Regions from separate parts of the Thermosulfuriphilus sp. genome, predicted to be linked through region 1. Evidence: riboswitches for the same ligand, from Rfam matches in the RefSeq annotation. Region 1 holds a riboswitch; each other region holds the start of a gene.
What was found. A riboswitch is a leader RNA that binds a small molecule or an ion and turns the genes downstream of it on or off. The one in region 1 is predicted to bind cobalamin.
Positions count from the first base shown of each region.

Region 2: linked by a shared signal. The riboswitch ahead of ACXJJX_RS05045 (sirohydrochlorin cobaltochelatase) and the one ahead of ACXJJX_RS04865 (TonB-dependent receptor) in region 1 are both predicted to bind cobalamin.
Region 3: linked by a shared signal. The riboswitch ahead of ACXJJX_RS00800 (cobaltochelatase subunit CobN) and the one ahead of ACXJJX_RS04865 (TonB-dependent receptor) in region 1 are both predicted to bind cobalamin.

Region 1 is NZ_JBPMLP010000031.1:12,084-18,174, forward strand. It holds gene ACXJJX_RS04840 (response regulator) at 1-1,137, shown strand, start outside; gene ACXJJX_RS04845 (hybrid sensor histidine kinase/response regulator) at 1,119-2,294, shown strand; gene ACXJJX_RS04850 (IMP cyclohydrolase) at 2,291-2,896, opposite strand; gene ACXJJX_RS04855 (hypothetical protein) at 2,973-3,167, opposite strand; gene ACXJJX_RS04860 (HAD family hydrolase) at 3,182-4,027, opposite strand; cobalamin riboswitch at 4,133-4,344, shown strand; gene ACXJJX_RS04865 (TonB-dependent receptor) at 4,452-5,696, shown strand; gene ACXJJX_RS04870 (TonB-dependent receptor plug domain-containing protein) at 5,723-6,091, shown strand, end outside.
Region 2 is NZ_JBPMLP010000032.1:39,761-45,851, reverse strand. It holds gene ACXJJX_RS05060 (FecCD family ABC transporter permease) at 1-965, opposite strand, end outside; gene ACXJJX_RS05055 (ABC transporter substrate-binding protein) at 944-1,852, opposite strand; gene cobI (precorrin-2 C(20)-methyltransferase) at 1,849-2,559, opposite strand; gene ACXJJX_RS05045 (sirohydrochlorin cobaltochelatase) at 2,569-3,501, opposite strand; cobalamin riboswitch at 3,605-3,799, opposite strand; gene ACXJJX_RS05040 (TPM domain-containing protein) at 3,932-4,969, shown strand; gene ACXJJX_RS05035 (RrF2 family transcriptional regulator) at 5,060-5,488, shown strand; gene ACXJJX_RS05030 (ferredoxin-like domain-containing protein) at 5,517-6,091, shown strand, end outside.
Region 3 is NZ_JBPMLP010000004.1:40,082-46,172, reverse strand. It holds partial or broken gene ACXJJX_RS00805 (cobaltochelatase subunit CobN) at 1-26, opposite strand, end outside; gene ACXJJX_RS00800 (cobaltochelatase subunit CobN) at 10-3,126, opposite strand; cobalamin riboswitch at 3,248-3,460, opposite strand; gene ACXJJX_RS00795 (energy-coupling factor transporter transmembrane component T family protein) at 3,658-4,410, shown strand; gene ACXJJX_RS00790 (WD40 domain-containing protein) at 4,407-5,276, shown strand; gene ACXJJX_RS00785 (hypothetical protein) at 5,273-5,875, shown strand; gene ACXJJX_RS00780 (cupin domain-containing protein) at 5,893-6,091, shown strand, end outside.

The DNA of each region.
Region 1 (6,091 bases):
AAAGAAGGGCCGGAGAGGGACATCGTCCGTTTTGAGGTCCGGGATACCGGAATAGGTATCCCCCCTGGCCAGGAAAAGGTCATCTTTGAGGCCTTTCGTCAGTTAAACGGCTCAATCACCAGAAAATACGGTGGTTCGGGCCTAGGGCTCCACATCGTAAAAAAACTTACCGAGCTCCTAGGTGGTGAGATCTCCGTCAGTAGCCAACCGGGAAAGGGATCGACCTTCACCCTTGTTCTCCCCCGTGATCGGCGAAGCAAAAAACGTCTGCCCGATGATACCTGGAAGAACCTGATCAAACAGACCCTTAAACGGGATTTAGAGCCTCGAGAGGAGATAAGTCCTGAAGAGAAAAAAATTCTTATTATAGACGATGACATGATTGTTATCAGAGAACTGGGAGTCCTTTTAAGATCCACTGGCTGGCGGCTTTTTTTCGCATTTGATGGTCAAGGAGGCCTTAAGATCGCCCAGGAAAAGCGTCCTGATCTCATCCTCCTCGATCTTAAGATGCCGATTATGGACGGTTTTTCCTTCCTGGAGAGGCTGGCTGAAATCCCTGTCATTTCTCAGACCCCAGTGATGATTCTTACTTCCCTTGATCTTGAGGAAGACCAACTGGCCACACTTAAGGGAAACGTCCGGGGCATTGTCTACAAGGGTAACATCAGCCGCGAGAACCTAATCAAGCAGATCAAGGAGGCCTTGGGGCTCACCACCCAAGAGCCCTCTTCGGCAAGGCCCTCCTCGGCTCGAATCCGACCAGGGGGACGAAAGATACTGGTTGCCGAAGACAATCCGGATAACCAATATTTTATTGGAGAAATTCTCAAAAGACGTGGATTCAAGATCATCAGGGCCTTAAATGGCCGGGAGGCCATCGAATTGGCCTCCCTTGAACGTCCTGATCTAATTCTTATGGATATCCAGATGCCGGAAATAAGCGGGCTTGAGGCCACCCAGCTCATTAGAAGACTTCCCGGCCTCGAAGACGTGCCAGTGGTTGCTCTAACGGCCAAAGCCATGAGTGGAGACAGGGAAAGAATCCTTGAGGCCGGCTGCAATGACTATATTGCCAAACCATTTGATCCGGAAGATCTGATCAGTGTGGTTTACAAATGGCTCCCGGAAAAATAAACCTTAGAGAACCGCAAGAGCTCTCAGGATCAAGGGCCACTGTCCTGGTAGTTGACGACAATCCAGACAACCTCCTTCTTCTTGAAGGTATCCTGGGGGGAGCTGGCTATAGGATTCTGAAGGCCCAATCCTCTGAGAAGGCCTGGGAGTTGCTCCGCCGAGAAAGAATTGATCTTATCATCTGTGATGTCATGATGCCTGAGGTCTCCGGCTACGACTTCTGCCAACTGTTGCGTGCCGATCCCCACTTAAAGGATCTCCCCTTCGTCCTTATCACCTCAAAGAGACTTGAGGTCGGAGATGCCGTTTTGGGGATGGAGATAGGGGCTGATGACTATCTGACCCGTCCCATTGATCATCGTCTACTCCTTAAAAAGATCAATCTCCTCCTCCGTCGAAAACACCAAAGAGAGATCCTTGAGGAACGAATCGAACAACAGGAAGAACGCCTGCGTTCCCTCGTCAGTTTTACCAACATGATCGTCCATGACATGAGGAACCCCCTCCAGGTGGCCATGGGTTATCTTGACCTCCTCCTCCAAGAGGACCTAAAAGCCCGTCACCGGCGCTGGCTTTCCCTGGTCTACGAAGTCCTTGATCGACAGCGGCAGTTTTTGGAGGATCTACTCATCTTGGCCGCTACCCGCGAAGGCCGCCTGCGGCTAGAACTAAAGAGCTTTGATCCCCGAGAGCTTATTGAAGAACTGATCACCTTCTATCAGCCCCAGGCCCAAGAACAAAGGCGCCGGATAATCTTTGAAGACTTCACAGAAGGAGACGAGATCCTAAGTGACCGTCACCTCCTTCATCGGGTAATTGATAACCTCCTGGGCAATGCGATGAAATACGGCCACGGAGACGTGTGCCTCCGCCTGGAAAGAGCCCGAGGTTCGGAACTCATCAAGGATCTCCCCCAGGGAGTCTTGATTAGTGTCTTTAACCACGCCCGCCCTATTCCTCAGGAGCTCCAAAAGGCTGTCTTTGAACCATTTGTTCAACTCTGCTCCCGGGGAAAGAAGGGAGGAATGGGGCTGGGTCTTTACTTCTGCCGCCTAGTCCTTGAGGCCTTGGGAGGAAAGCTGGGCCTCATCTCCCCAGCTCCCGGGAGGGACGAAGGAGTTATATTTTACGTCTTCCTCCCTCAAGAGTCCTCTTAGACCAAAGCCCTACCGGGATCAATACTGGAGAGATAGTTAAAGATGGCGGTATCGTAACGGCTAGTAGTCTCAAAGACCTTACGGGCCAGGAGAAATCTGGTTTTAAGGGTAGTGGCCCCATTGTTTTCTCTCATCTCGTAGAGCACCGTCTCGTAGTCAGCCGGATCGACTATAACCGTTACATAGCGGAAGTTTTTGGCCGAAGCTCGAAGAAGGGTCGGGCCACCAATGTCGATGTTTTCTATAGCGGTATCAAGATCCGCCCCGGAAGCCACTGTCTTTTCAAAGGCATAGAGATTGACCGCCACTAGATCAATAGTAGAGATCCCATGCTGAACTAGGGCCTCCATATGAGAGACATTTTCCCGAATGGCCAAGATGCCTCCATGAATGGCCGGATGAAGGGTCTTTACCCGACCATCCAGCATCTCAGGAAATTTGGTTACCTCTGAGACGTCGGTTACCGGAACCCCTCCCTCACGGATCACCCGGGCCGTCCCCCCGGTAGAGATAATCTCCACCCCCATTTCATGAAGGGCCTTAGCAAAATCAATCACTCCGGTCTTATCGGTTACACTAATAAGAGCCCGCTTAATCTTCACCGTTGACCTCCTTGTGAGGAAAAGTTAGATTTGTGGCTTTTCTATCATGATCTCCAAAGGGCCTCAATTATGAGGCCTAATACCCCAGAAAAAAGAGCGCCTCTTCCCGGTCTCCTGCGCCTTCTGAAATCTCTTGGACTATCTGACCGCATGACGAACAGACCAGAGCCAGTATCTCCCAGAAAGAGACTCTTCCCCCTTCTTTTATGGCTATAGTGAACCTTCGGAGCTCCAGCACCCCCTGACAGCCCTCCTTCCGGCACTTCTCCATCACCCCCTCCTTGATTAAAGGGTCTCTCCTAAGATTACCGGAGCCAGATCTCGAAGATCGCTAGAGCTAACAATGACGGCCTGGCCTGGAAGACGCCTCTCTGAAAGGCGCTCCAGGAACAGAACAAGCTCGGGGCGGGCATTAAAAGCTAGCCCTAGGCCTCCGTTTTTGGCCATCCAGGCAATGACCTCCGAGTCTCCCATGGAGTCACCAATGTGGGCCACCTCTGACATAAATAGACCCTCTTGTCTGATAATCTGCTCCAGGAATACCGCTTTAGCCTCTTCGGCGGAGATTACCAGATCAAGGTCTCCGGAGACAAACAAATCCCGTTGAGGCCTCTTTCCCTCAAGGAGGGCGACAGCAGTCTCTAAGACCTCTTCTTCCGGGACCTCCTCCCCACGGCTATCTTCAAAACGGAGACGATTGGCTATGATCTTAGAAAACGGGGCCTCACCTAGGTGCCTCTGAAGGATTTTGTTCCAAAGGGAAAGAACAACGGTGTATCCCGTAGAGTTAATGATCTGGATAAGACCAGCCCGGCAGAAGGCCTTCAAGGTCAGCCTTAACCCCGGCAGCTCCGGCAGAGAACAGACATAGGAAACGATATCTTCCAGGGGAAGCCCAGCCGTAAGCCGGGCCAGTTCTTTCAGGGTGGTCTCCACCGGACGACGGCCAGCAGTCTGGGCCTCGACGATCTCTTGGGCCCTCTTTCTATGGCCAGCCAAGCCTGCTAAGGCGACCATGGTGTTTTCCGCCACCAAAGTCTGATTGACATCCCAGGAGAGAAGCTTTAGCCCCGGCCAGAAATGACAAAAAAGCGGCCCAAGGGCCGGCCTTCGAGAATACCTAATGTCCATAAATCCTCATATACCCTTGGTCTTGGCGGGGTGTAAAGATCAGAGATGGAGTGATGTCCTCAATAGACAAAGGAAAAATTTTGTGCTACCAATCGACATTCAACTTCAACCTAAAGGGCCCCGGGTGCCCTTGAAGGGGGTTAAACGGGAAGTCCGGTGCAAGACCGGCGCTGGCCCGCAACCGTGACCGGGGACGAACACCGCTAGGCCTGGAGGACTCCAGGCGACAGGCCACTGGGGCCCCATAGGGCCCCGGGAAGGCGCGGTAAGTAGGTTGATCCGGAAGCCGGGATACCGGCCCGGGGCCCTTTAAGGGAGCGAGGCTTCGGGGCTAACTGCCTCGTTCCTGAAGAAGGGGACCCCCTTCCAGGAACTTCTACCCCTGAAGCCTCCTCACGAAAAAACTTCGCGAGGAGGTGCTGTTATGTTCTTAAGGTCTCTGTTTTCCTTACTTTTAGCCTTCAGTCTCTTACCTTCCCTCACCTTGGCCCAAACAAGTCTTGAGCTAGGAGAGGTGGTCGTAACCGCCACCAGATCTCCGGTAGAGGCCAGCAGGCTCCCAGACTCAGTGACCGTTATCTCCAAAAAGGAGATCGAAAATCGCCAAGTGGAGAGCCTATACCAGATCATGGAGACTTATCCAGCCTTGGACGTCAAACACAATGGCTGGCTCGGCCAGTGGGGTTACGTGCGTCTCAGAGGGGGTAAAAATCAAGACACAGCCGTTCTTTTTAACGGAATCAGAATCTACAATCCGACTAATCCGGCCAATGATTTTGGAGACTTCTGGAGCTATATCGACGTCTACGACCTGGAACGCATCGAAATCGTCCGGGGACCCCAGAGCTCCCTCTACGGCTCAAATGCTATGACTGGAGCCATTCAGATATTTACCCCCAAAGGCGGAGGGCCTAACCGGGCCTCAGCCCAGGCCAAGTTTGGTCGCTATGATACCAAGACAGCAGCGGCCAGTGTCCGAGGAACAGCAAAAGGGCTGGGATATTATCTCGGAGTCTCAGGAATAAATGCTGGCGGTCTATATAAAGACAGCAAGTTCCGTCAGACAACCCTTGATGCCAATCTCAACACCGAACTTTTTAAAAAAGGACCAAGGTTCTTTAAGGATATTAAGGTCGATATAAACCTTCGTTATGCTTATTCCTTCCTCAATTACGGCCAGTGGGATTACAAAAGTTTTAAGGCCTACAATGACCCCAATGCCGAAAGGCGTCAGACCATCCTTATCAGTAATCTTGAGATCTCCCAGAGTCCCTTTCCTTGGTGGGACTGGAGCCTCAATTTGGGTTATAATTTTTTCCGAACTGATCGTTTTGACCCTGATGATGGTATCCTTGGGTACCGTTTAGATGGGACCAAGGTGACCGATTCGGCCTCAGAGGGGCTCTCCCGGGGGAAAACCTATCCGGTGGTCTTTCTCAATCACTTCCGTCTCCGGAACGAGGCGGTCCTGACCGCTGGTATCGAATACTATCGGGAACAAGGAAGATACTACTATGCCTCTAGCTGGAGTACGGCCGACTATGCCGACGAAATCGACACCTTTGCCTACTACACCAATCTCTTTTTAAGCCTCTTGAAGGATCGCCTCGTCGTCAATATCGGAGGGCGAATTGACGACCACGAAGAGTTCGGTACTTGCTTGGATTGACCATATGAGCAAGTTTAAGAAAGCGAATTGACGACCACGAAGAGTTCGGTACCCATGGCACCTACAAGCTTGGAGCCGCCTTCTTCCTCCCCTACAACCTAAAACTCAAAGGAAACTTGGCCACGGGATTCCGGGCCCCTTCCCTCTTTAATCTCTATCATCCCCGCTACGGCAATCCTGATCTCGAACCCGAGGAAAGCACCGGCGGAGACCTTGGTCTGGAACAGGATCTTTTCGGCGGAAGACTTCGTTGGGAAGCTGTCTATTTTAACACTCACTACGAAGATCGAATCGGATTTAACTATACTACCTGGAGTTACTATAATTCGGGAACGGCTAATGTCTCCGGGCTAGAAACCGTCATCGAGGCCCGACCCTATGCTTGGCTTCAGATC
Region 2 (6,091 bases), on a different contig from region 1:
GTAGGAAGGATAATCCTAGCTAAGACGTCGGCCAGAATCATCAATCCGGCCCCCAGGACAAGGCAGATAACCAGAAGGCTGCGGTGGCTCGGCCCTATAGCCAAACGAACGAGGTGGGGGACGACCAGGCCTACAAAACCGATGACCCCGGAGACGGCCACGGTGGCCGCAGCCGCCAGACAGCAGACAAGGAGCAACCAAAAACGAACCACCTTTACGTGGACACCGAGGTGTTCGGCCTCTGTGTCTCCCAGACTCAAAAGATCAAGCTCTCGATGCCAAAAGAATGATAGAAAAAGGGCCGGTAACACATAGGGGATGAGGAAGAGAAGGTGGCCTTCTCCCCGGCCGGAAAAGCTCCCCAAGAGCCAGAAGACGATGGAAGACAGGGTCTCATCAGCCAGGCTTTTAAGAAGGCTGATGAGGGCCGAGAGAAAGGAGGAGACAACCATCCCGGCGAGGATAAGGACTGCAGGTCTGAAGGTGCCCATCTCTCCCCGGGCCAGACCCATAACTAAGACCAGGGTCAGGGAGGCCCCAGCCATGGCCGACAGGGGCACGAAGGTCAGCCCTAGGAAGGTGGGGAGCGAAAGACCAGCGTAAAGGGTCAAGGTGGCTCCAAAGGCTGCCCCCGTGGAGATACCCAGGGTAAATGGTTCGGCAAGGGGGTTTCGCAAAAGGGCTTGGAAAACGGCCCCGCTGACAGCCAGGGTAGCCCCTACCAGACCAGAAAGCCCCAAACGGACAAGCCTTATCTCCAGAATATCCCGAAGAAGAGGATCTGAAGAGGGGTGAAAAAAGAGGCTTGAGAGGAGCTCTGCTGGGGGGGCTGGATATCGTCCCCAGAATAATGAGGCCAAGACTGCGGCCAGTAAAAAGAGATTGGCCGCCAAAAAAAATATCAGAAAATGAAACCTTTTTTGCTTGAGTTCCTCTAAGGGGATCATGGAGTTGGAGAGAAGCATTCTGGATGGAGGATCCGAGCGAGTTCCTCCAGGGCCTCTACGATCCTTGGCCCGGGGCGGGAGAAGATAAATTCATCAACTCTATAGACTCGCCCCTCCCTTACCGCCCGTAGGCGGGAAAAATAGGGCCTTTTTTCTATCTGGCCAGGATTACGATTCATTGGGCCCTTTTGAACTATATAGATATCGGGATCAAGGGCCAGGATGAGTTCGATATCTGTTCGGAGAAACTTCTTAGGGGCTTTGATAACGTTTTCTCCTCCGGCTCGGCGAATGAGGTCACTGACAATGTGTTTGCCTCCGGCAGCCAGAAGAGTAGGGTAGGAGACCTCAAAGAAGACCCGCGGTCGGCTTTTGGTTTTGGAGACCCGGGTCTCTAAGGCCTCGATTCTTCCCTTCATCTCAGAGATGAGCTTTAAGGCCTCTTTGTGGCGACCAAGAAGTTGGCCGACCCTCTCAATTGTGTTCAAGACACCGGGGATATCACGGGGATTAAAGACGGCCACGGCAATGCCTCTTCTCTCCAGGGCAGCCACTGCCCGCTGTCCTCCCCTGGCTATAGAGGCCTGGAGGACGAGGTCTGGTTTTAAGGCCAGGATGAGCTCTATGTTAGGGTTTAGGTGGGTGCCGATGCGGGTCTTGGACTTGACCTCTGGAGGCCAGTTTTCGTGGGCGGTTACCCCTAAAAGGCGCTCTCCAGCCTTGAGAGCAAAGACGATCTCGGTCATGGCCCCGTAGAGGGAGACGATTCGCTGGGCCGGGGACTTAAGAACGATCATCTTTCCCCGGTCATCCACTACGCTGATCTCTGGCCAGGCCTCGGCAAAAGGGCCAAGGACCATTGCTAAAAAAATTAGACTGAACCAAATATGTCCCAGGGGACTCATCTTTTGCCTCCCACAAGGATAAGGGTAAAGTAGGGAGGGTGTTTCCCTCGCAGTTCTTCGGCCTTTTCATAGATTTTTTCTTCTGGCAATCCGCAGGCCGTAATGGCTACGGCCTCACAGAGGCGACCTATCTCTTCCAGGGCCTCAAGGATATCTTCAGTTTTCCGGTACACTTTATAAAGTACTAGGGAGTTAGCCAGCTTTCCCATCTCCCTTATGGTCTGGCCACCGGTGGCCCCTGAGGCGAGGAGTAGGGACTGGTCGGCCTCGACCAAGGTCAGGCGAAGTCTGGCGGCGGCTGCCTGGAAGGCCGAGATCCCGGGGATAAATTCGCAATCAATTTGGGGAAGCAGTTGCCTTATCCGCCGGTAGAGATAACCGAAGGTGGAATAAAGGCTTGGATCTCCTAGGGTCAGGAAGGCTGTGTCCTGGCCTTGACGGAGATAATAGGCCACTTTCTGGGCGTTTTTTCTCCAGGCCTCTTCAAGAAGCTTTGGGTCTTTGGTCATGGGAAAATCCAGTCTTTCGACTATAGTTTTTTCAGGTATATGGGCCCTGACGATGTTTAAGGCCGCCGAATAAGAGTTACGGGTGGAGGCGGCCACAAAGATATGGTCCACCGCCTTTAAGACCTCAACGGCTCTTAAGGTCAGGAGCTTGGGGTCTCCCGGGCCAACCCCCACCCCGTAGAGTTTTCCTAGTTTCACTAGGCCTCCCTAGTAAAGGTCCATTATTTTGAGGGCCCGTTTGAGATTCTTGATGAAAAGGTCGTTGATTTCATCGTAGAATCCCAGGCCCCGATAATATTTTTTACCTTGGTAGGAGACAGTCACACAATCGGCCTTCTTGCCAGCGGCTTCAACTATCTCACGCCAAGAGAGCTCCCCTTCCTCAAGCTCCTCTCCCATGATGTCGTTCATGATGTGGTCTCCGGCCACATACATAAAAGGAATAAACCGAACCCGGCCGGCTGGATACCTCTTGGCCCGTTCAAGGATGCTGGCGGCATCAGGGACCCCTTCTACGGTACCGACGGCTACATTAGGATATTTTTCTTCTAGCATCCACTGAAGCCCCAGATAGACGATATTAGCCGGATCGGCTGCTGTAGGGGTACCGTGGGCCACCAAAATATTAAATCCCTCCTTTGGGGGAAGGAATTCTTTCTTCAGGGCCTCCAGGACCTCATGGATATACTCCCAGCGATAAAGAAGGGGTTCACCGACGACGATCCTTAAGCCCGGAAAACGGGCACAGATCTCCACTACATCGCGATACTCATATCCGGGAAAGATATGGAGGGGCTGAACGACCACCTTCCGGTATCCTTCGGCCTCAAGTCTGGCCAGGGCCTCCTGAAGGCTCGGCAGATAGCGCTCTATGCCCTTTTGGGCGTAGATCCGATTCATCTTCTCTCGGATAATCTCCGAGGTGAAGGCCCAGCGGATCTCATATCCGGGCAAGGCCTCTTTGAGCTTTTGGCTGAAATGGTCAAAGGTCACCTGGGCTCGGGTAGAGGTCCCAAAGGCAGCAATGACGATGGCCGGGCGCTTCTTGAGGTGTTGGGTCTTAAGTTGATAGCCATTTACCTGGACGGCTAAAAAACCTCCCAACAGTAAACAAAACAAAAATAAGATGATCATGCGCATAGGGCTCCTCCCTTTGTTTTGATTTTTGGGGAGAAGCTTCGAGGCGGGTCAGAAGAGGCCTAGCGACCGGTCTTCTAGGACGGGACAGGAAGCCTCGAAGCCCCGTTCCCTGTGGGCCCTGGTCGGTCTCCCGGCTTCCGGATCAATCTACTGACTGCGCCTTCCCGGGGGCCCTCGGCGCCCCAGTGGCCTGTCGCCTGGAGGACTCCAGGCCTAGCAGCGTTCGTCCCCGGTCACGGTTGCGGGCCAGCGCCGGTCTTCCACCGGACTTCCCGTAACCAGGGCCCAGGATTTCTGGACAATTAGCACGTCGCTTTGGTCCTGTCCAGGCTAGAGGAAGGTCTTTTAAGATTCAAAAACCTTGTTAAATGGCCGACCTAGAAAATCTAAGGGGTAAATATTTGGGCAACCAGCCTAAAGGAAGGTGGAGATGGGTAAGGTTCGGATCTTGGTTTTGATTTTCTCCTTAGCTTGGGTCTTTGGAAGCTGTGGGCAGAAAGAGCCTTCCTGGGATCCGGTGGCTGATCAGGCTGGTATCTTGGACCCGGACCAGAGAAAGAAAATTGCTACCCTGACGGCAGCCCTTTTAAAGGATCTTGATATTGAGCTCAAGACGGTCATCCTTGGAAAGCGGGCCCAGGATATCGATCTTCTGGCCAATGAGATCTTTGAACAAGAGGCCTTGGGGAGGAAGACAAAAGGGGCCCGGGGGATCCTCCTCTTGGTGGATCCAGAGGGGGGAGAGGTCAGGCTGGAGATCGGCTACGATCTTGAGCCCTTTCTCACCGATATTTTTATTGGCTATATAGAAAGGAAACAGATGGCTCCCTTTTTCGCCGCTGGCCGGATAGGGGCTGGTATAGAGGCCACGGTGGAGCTTATCGCTGGAGAGCTTCTGCGGGCCATGGAAAAAGCAAACTATGAGCCCCTAAAAGGACCTGGGAGGGAACTTACTTATCTTTCTGGGGGGGCCGGGGCCAAGGCCAAGGTCAAAATCGGTTCTTTTGGTCCACAAAAAGAGACTCTCGCTTTCAGGTCAGAATTTGGTCCCCAACCTAACCCGCTTGCGGCCCTAGAGAAGTACAAGCAGGTGCTTCGCCTCCACATAAAAGATCCGGACCTTGGCCTCTATACCGAGGACAGCCGTCGATTTTTCCGAAGTTGGGTGGTCACAGATGCCCAGCAGGACAACTCCTTGAGATCTCTCCTTAAGGCCCCGAGGCCAGAGGTCTTTGTCCGGGGAGACCGGGCTGTAATCCGCTTTCCAGTGTCCAGAAGGGACCTTCCGCCCTACTTCCTTCGCCGGGGCGATGGAGGGTGGATGCTTGACTTTGCCAGCATGAACCGTTTCATCCGCTTCAACCATCTCAATCAGTGGTACTTCCAAAGCCTTGACCATCCCTATATTTTTGCCTTTAAAGATCTTATCTTTGATGAAAACGGTTTTCCTCATCCTGCTCGTCATTAAGTAAAAATTTTTTTAAAACGAAAAAAACTCTTGACAAGAAAAAAATAAAAAGGTATTTAAGTTCCTAAATTCTCACAGTGAGGCCCTGAGATGAACAGTATCTTCAAGATTTCCGAAGCGGCTTCCTTGGCCCTCCATGCTATGGCCTATCTAGCAGCCCGGGAGGGTCAGGCCTTCAGAGTCAAGGAGATTGCCTCCTGTCTTGGGGTCTCAGAGTCCCACTTGGCCAAGGTGCTTCAGCGTTTGGGGCGCCGGGCCCTGGTGAGATCGACCCGAGGGCCTAAAGGGGGTTTTACGCTTGGCCGCCCCTCAGAGGAGATCAGTCTCCTTGAGATCTATGAGGCCATAGAAGGGCCCCTTGAGCCTAGTGATTGCCTTTTTGAGACCCCGATCTGTGATGGTCTCGAATGCATATGGGGCGGGCTAATCAAAGAAATAACCCAGGTGGCCAGGGATCACTTGGCCCGAACTAGACTTTCAGAGGTCAAGAAGGTCTTTAGAAAAAAGGCTTCTCAATAAAAAAAACAAAGAGAGAAGGAGGTTCATTATGCTTAAAGACGGAGAGAAGGGAGCTGTGCTTCAAAGAGACAAGACCACTTACGCCATCGTTCCCCATGTTCCCTTGGGAGTGGTGACCCCTGAGTTCCTGCGTCGGATCGCCGATATTGCCGAAAAATACGGTGCTAAGGCCCTTAAACTCACCAGTGCCGATCGAATTGCCATTGTCGGCATCAAAGAGGAAGACATCGATCGTATCTGGGAAGAGCTCGGGGTTGACCCTGGGGCAGCGGTAGGGGCCTGTGTGCGCAGTGTTAAAGTCTGCCCGGGGACAACCTTTTGCCGTCTAGGGCAACAGGATGCCATCGGTCTGGGGGCCGAACTTGACAAGCGCTATCATGGCTATCAGCTTCCGGCCAAGTTCAAAATTGGAGTCGCCGGTTGCCCCAACCAGTGTAGCGAGACCTGTATTAAGGATCTCGGTTTTATCGGCAAGGGTCGGGGCTGGACGATCACTGTCGGCGGAAACGGTGGGGCCCGGCCAAGGCTGGCCCAGACTTTGATTGAAAACGTCTCCACCGAAGAGGCCCTGGAGATTGCCGACCGGATTATCAAGTATTATGA
Region 3 (6,091 bases), on a different contig from region 1:
ACGGTAGCCTCAACCCGCGAGAGGACTCGTCTGAAGCCCTCTTGGGCCGGGGCTCCGTACGTCTTCTCCCCGTAGGCATATCCCCCCCCATCTTATATAGACTTCCCCCAGATCCTCTGGGGCCTCCCAGGAGCCGGCATCAAGGACTTCTGGTATCCCCGACCCATAGGTACCAGGGCGATCAGAAAAGACCCTGAAGGTGGCCTGCCTGAGGGCCTCCTCCCTAGAGAGGCCTTTTTTGAGGAGTTCCTGAAGATCTCTTTTCACGTGGGCCGCCAGAAAGTTCTTTTCCGGTGGCTCTTTTAAAGCGGCCACCAGACGAACAGCCCGATCAAAGAGCTCCATAAGATTGGGAAAGGCATCCCTGAAGAAGCCGCTGGTCCTGATGGTGACGTCAATTCGAGGAAACTTAAGCTCCTGTGTGGGAATGACTTCGATGTCCCTGATCCGACCACTGCCTTCCTGCCACAGTGGTCTTACCCCTAGAAGATACAGGGCCTCGGCGAAGTCATCTCCCCTGGTGCGCATGGTGGGAGAGCCCCAGATCACCATGGCCACTGCTTGGGGGTAGCGTCCGTGTTCCTTAAAATACTTGGCCACCAGAGCCTCAGCATGACGACGCCCAATCTCCCAGGCCTCAGGAGAAGGGATCTTTAAGGGATCGACAGAATAGAAGTTGCGTCCCGTAGGCAAAACTTCTGTGTTGCCACGGGTAGGGGCGCCAGAGGGCCCCGGAGGGACGAATCCCCCGGAAAGGGTTTCCATGAGGTAGTCCATCTCCTCTTTGATCCCTAGGACTCGGGGATAAAGTTCTTCCCTTACAAAGCCAAGGGCTGCCTTAAGCCTTGGATCCTCTGGAAGCTGCCCCTTAAGGGCCTCCTTTATAAGAGCCTCAAGGTGGGCATACCTCTCCGGAGCTGAGGCCTGAGGGAGAAGTTCCTTTAAAACCTCAAAAGGAGATGGCCAGGGACCAGAGGGAACCTTAAGCATGGCCGCAAGGGTCGACCAAAGCCTCTGGCCTTCGGGGACTTCGCCAAGGATATGAAGGCCGTCATTGACATTAGTTTCAGCAATCTCCTCAAGGTAGTCATGGATCTTTTTGAGCAGACTCTCAGGGGCTTCATCATCAGAAAGAGGAATATCCTCTGCGAGATGGGTTTCCTCAATGAGTCTTTTGAGGTCCTCAAGGATAAGATCGGCCTTGGCTGGACTTTCCTGCCTGAGGATATGCCATTGGTTGATCTTTTCGGCCATCTCCTCCAAAGCCCCGTAACGGCCCGCGGCCATCTGGGGAGGGATCATATGATCGATGATGGCACAATAACTACGCCTTTTGGCCTGGGTCCCCTCGCCAGGATCGTTGACAATGTACGGATAGACGTTAGCCAAATCATCGATAGCCACATCAGGATAGCAATCCTCGGAAAGGGCTACGGCCTTACCTGGCAGCCATTCCAGAGAACCATGTTTGCCCACATGGATTACCACCTGAGCCCCAAAGCCCTCTTTGAGCCAGCGATAGAAACACAGGTAATGATAAGTAGGAGGAAGCCCAGGGTCGTGGAGATTGAGCTGCTCTGGAGAAAGACCCTCCAAGCGCTCAAGATGCCCTCTAGGTGGCTGAAGGCCGATAAAGATATGGCCATTTATCAGCCCCCCGATGAGAAGACGTCCCTCGTGGACAAATACTTCCCCCGGTGGGCTTCCCCAGGCCTGAGAGAGCTCTTCCTGAACCCGGGAAGAAAATGACCGACAGAAGGCCACATAGTCCCCCGGGGAGAGGGCAGCTATGGCCCTTTTGGCGAGCTCTCGGGCCGGAAGGTAGCGCCGGTCATGGATAAGGGTTGTCAAAAGTTCCCTGGCCAGCTCATCGCCGTCTTTGTAGAGACGATCAACCTTAAAACCAGCCTTTTTTAGAGATTTGAGAAGACGGACCACACTCTCAAAGCTGTCAAGTCCAAAGGCACACCCCATTGTCTCGGCCCGAGGCGGATAATGGTGAAAGACAATGGCCACCTTTTTTTCGGAGGGAGGAAGCGAAGCCAGCTTGGCCCAAGCGGTCGCCTGACGGGCCACCTTGAGGAGCCTCTCCTTAAGGGGGACAAAACGGGCCAAACGGGCCCCGGTGATCTCATCCCGGCCGACGATCTCTCTTGTAGCCACTAAGGTGGTGATAAGGCAACCGTCAAACTCTGGTTGGGCCACTGAGATGGAAAGCTCCATGGGGGAAAGCCCCATATGCTCCGCCTCCCAGCTTCTCCGGGAAGAAAAGCTGGTCAGGGCCTGGAGGACCGAGACCTTGAGGCCGGGATAAATGGCCGCTGTCTCCGGCCAAAGAAGGGTCATGGAGAAGGGTTGTAGAGATACTAGGGCCCTTATTACCGAAGTTCCTTTAAGTTTAAAGAAGCACTCGACCACTTCAGTCGGAGAGCGGGCCGGAAGATCCTGATCCACAAATCGGCGATGAAAGACAGCCAGAGGAATAATGCCCTGAGACTCAAAGGCCTTGATAAATTCATCGACTGGATCCAGATCTCCAGAAAGGTAGTATCCCTGATAGAACCAGATTCCTACTACCGGAGCCCCCATCCCTAGCCTCTTTTTAGCCCAGGAGAGATAGGCCTCAAGATCCCCGGGGCCAGAGTACTCCGGATGATAGATCCCCTCAAAAAGAGGGGCAACAGGAGGAGGGGCTGCCTCCTGGCGGCCGCTCACTGTGAAGAAGAGATCCTTGAAAAAACGATAGAGGTTCTCCTCGTCCCCATAGCGGAGATAAAGAAATCTTCTTTTGAAAGCCGGTGAATCAAGATCACAGTATCTGGCGGCTAGGGCCTGGTCCTCATCACTGCCTCCAGTGGGCTGAATGTGGATCAGAGCCTGGCGGGCGGACTCAAGGAGGCTTAGATAGCCGGGGATAGAATCATCTCCTCCATGAGGGGCAAGGATTACAGCCACCGCCCGAGCCGCTGAAGCCGCTAACTTTTCGATTTCTCGATTATCAAAAATGTCAAGTCGACTTCGGGCAATAATCTCAACGGGGAGGCCCTCAGCTTTAAGGCGTCTTGCGGCCCGCCCCAGGGCGGTCAGCTCCGTTCCAGAGGAAGTGTAATAGATAAACCGATACATTCCCGCTCCTTCAAGCCAAAGTGATGATTCAGGAGCGGGAGGGGGCAGGAAGCCAAAGAAGCTTCCCGAAAAGGATTCAAGGATCCTTTCGGGAGGGGACAGGAAGCCTCGAAGCCCTCCTCCCACTCAAAGGCCCCGGGCCGGTATCCCGGCTTCCGGATCAACCTACTTACCGCGCCTTCCCGGGGCCTTATGGGGCCCCAGTGGCCTGTCGCCTGGAGTCCTCCAGGCCTAGCGGTGTTCGTCCCCGGTCACGGTTGCGGGCCAGCGCCGGTCTTGCACCGGACTTCCCGTTTAACCCCCCTTCAAGGGCACCCGGGGCCTTAAAGCAAGGCACTCTAAGTGCAAATACCAGAAGCCGTGAGAAAGTCAAATCTCAAATCCCTTCCCCTGGGCGCCCTTTAGTTTATAATGGCCGGCATGTTAAAGAGGCTTGATCCCCGGACCAAGCTCTTCTTCACCCTTTCGGTCTCTCTTCTGGCCATAAGCCTTGATTAGGCCTTAAGTCTGGGAGCGCTAGCATTTTTGACGATGATCCTTTTCGCTTTGGCCAGACCCTCATGGTCAAGGATCAAACTTACCCTTGTCTTTGTTGCCTTTACTGCCTGGGGGATTATGTTCAGTCAGGGAATGTTCTACCAGTGTTTTCCCCGAACGGTCCTCTTCACCCTTGTTCCTCCGCTGGACATAGGCAATCTCCACCTAGGGGGCCTTTATGTTTACAAACAGGGGATTTATTACGGTCTAATCCAGTCTCTGCGCTTTATAAGTGGCCTTTTGGCCGGCCTTTCCCTATGCCTTTCCACCCCTCCAGACAAGCTCTTCTGGGGGCTGATAGGTCTCAGGATCCCTTACGGGCTTTCTTTCCTCTCCATTATGGCCATCAGATTTCTACCGGTCATCGCTGAAGAGATGGCCAATGTCCGGGCAGCCATGCGGCTTAAGGGGTACCGGCCCTTATCTCAGGGGATCCGCAGGACGATAACCACTGAACTCGCTAGCCCCCTTCCCATCCTGGCCGGGGCCGTAAGGCGCTCCCGGGAGGTAGCCGAGGCCCTGCTCACCCGGGGCTTTGATCCCCTAAAGCCCCGGAGCCATTACCGCCGGTTAATTTGGCCTCGCAGAGAGCTGGCCCTCAGCCTGAGCTTATTTTTTCTGGCCTTGGCAGTGGCAACTCTAAAGATCCTCTTCTGGCTCTATCAACAGGAAATTTTCTATTTTAGCCCCTTAAGACACCTCTATTCTTTCTTTAGCGAGATTCTATCTCTAGGAGACCTGAGATGACCAGAATGTTAATTGTCATTGCCATTTTGGCCTTCATCCCCGTTAGAATTGGCCAAGGAGAGGATTTTATCCCCAAAGTCCCTGGTCTTTCTCTTGCCTTCCGGATCGGCCTGGAAGACGTCTCCTTCTACGTTCGGGCCGGCCACCCCCCGGATGTTTTCCTTACCTTCTCTCCCACTGGAGATCTTTTGGCCATCGGAACCTTCTTAGGGCGGATCATGGTCGTTAGCACCAGAGACGGAAAGATCCTTTGGCAGAAGCGAATCCCTGAAGCCATGGTAAAAAGGGTTGCCTTCTCCCCTGATGGCCAAATCATCTACTATGGCGAGCAGGGTCCAGATGGCTTCATCTACGCTGCCCGGGCCGAAAATGGTCAGCCCCTGTGGCAGTTTCGCCTGGCAGACGACCTTCTCCCGGGGACTCCGCCAGAGAAGGGCGACATCTACGGCATCTACAGGCAACCTGGCTGTTATCGGCTCAAGGTCCTAAAAAACGGGGATCTCCTCGTCTTGGGGATCCACTCCTGGATGGATAAGGTCAAAGGCTACTGGCGGAGGCTCTCCAGGATCTATCGTCTAAGCCCTGAAGGGAGACTCCGCTGGGCTTGGCCTCAGGGAGGGCCGGCTGAGCTTTCTCTGATCTATGCAGACAGCGATCCCCAGGGAAAACTAATCGCCCTTGTCTCCACCATGGCCTCAGATCGACTTCCAGCCGATCATCCCTACACTCCGGAGACCTTTTACGTCCTAGATGGTGAAAGAGGCCGGGAGATTGGCCGCTATCGTATCCCCCCTTTGAACCCTTCTATGACCGAGTCTCGGTTTGGGAATCAGTGGCTGTTTCTCCCCAGGGAGACTTTGCCGTGATTACCACTGCCGACGGTCGGGGGTTCATCTTTGACCTCAAGAGGGTCCGGCCCTGGAAGACTCTTACCCTAGGCACCCCTATTCTCGTAGGGGGGCTTCCAGTCTCGGCCATGTCGAGCTACTCGGTGATCTCTTCTGAAAGGATCATCTATCTTCTTACCGACACCTCTAGCATTCCTTACGGGCTCGACATATCTGGCAACCGACCAGCCGGCCCTCATCCCAATGCTAACACCCTCTGGGCTTTGAGCCCGAAGGGAAAAATCCTTTGGCGGTTCTCGGGCCCCTTTCGCCTCCAAGGTTTGGCCCTTGACCCCCAGGGCCGAATCCTGGCCACAGTGGCCGGAGCCTCACGCCGGGGCAAGATGGCCAGCCGTCAGTATGGAGCCTTTGTCTTTGATACCCATCGGCCCGGAGGAGGTCTTCAGAAGCTTCTTGGCTTCTTTCCTACCCAAGGGCCTGTTTTTTTCCACCTAGCCGTGGGCCCCAAGGGGCAGCTTGTAGCCATCTGCGAGACCCCTTATTTAGACCAGCAGGGTCGTCTTATTGGCAGCTACCAAGTCCATGTGCTAAGGATAGAGAGATTTCCTAAACCTTAAGACTAAGGAGGCAGACTATGGCCTATTTTTATACCTCCCAAGAGATCCACTTCGAGGATCATCCCAAGTTTGCTGGCGTCAAAATCGCTATTCTTATCAATCATAAAAAGAGCCCCGCAGTAAGCGTCTCTTTACTTGAGATCTCTCCCGGGGTTGAAATTCCCATTCACACCCATGATACCCAGGCAGACTCCATTTACGTACTTGATGGTAAGG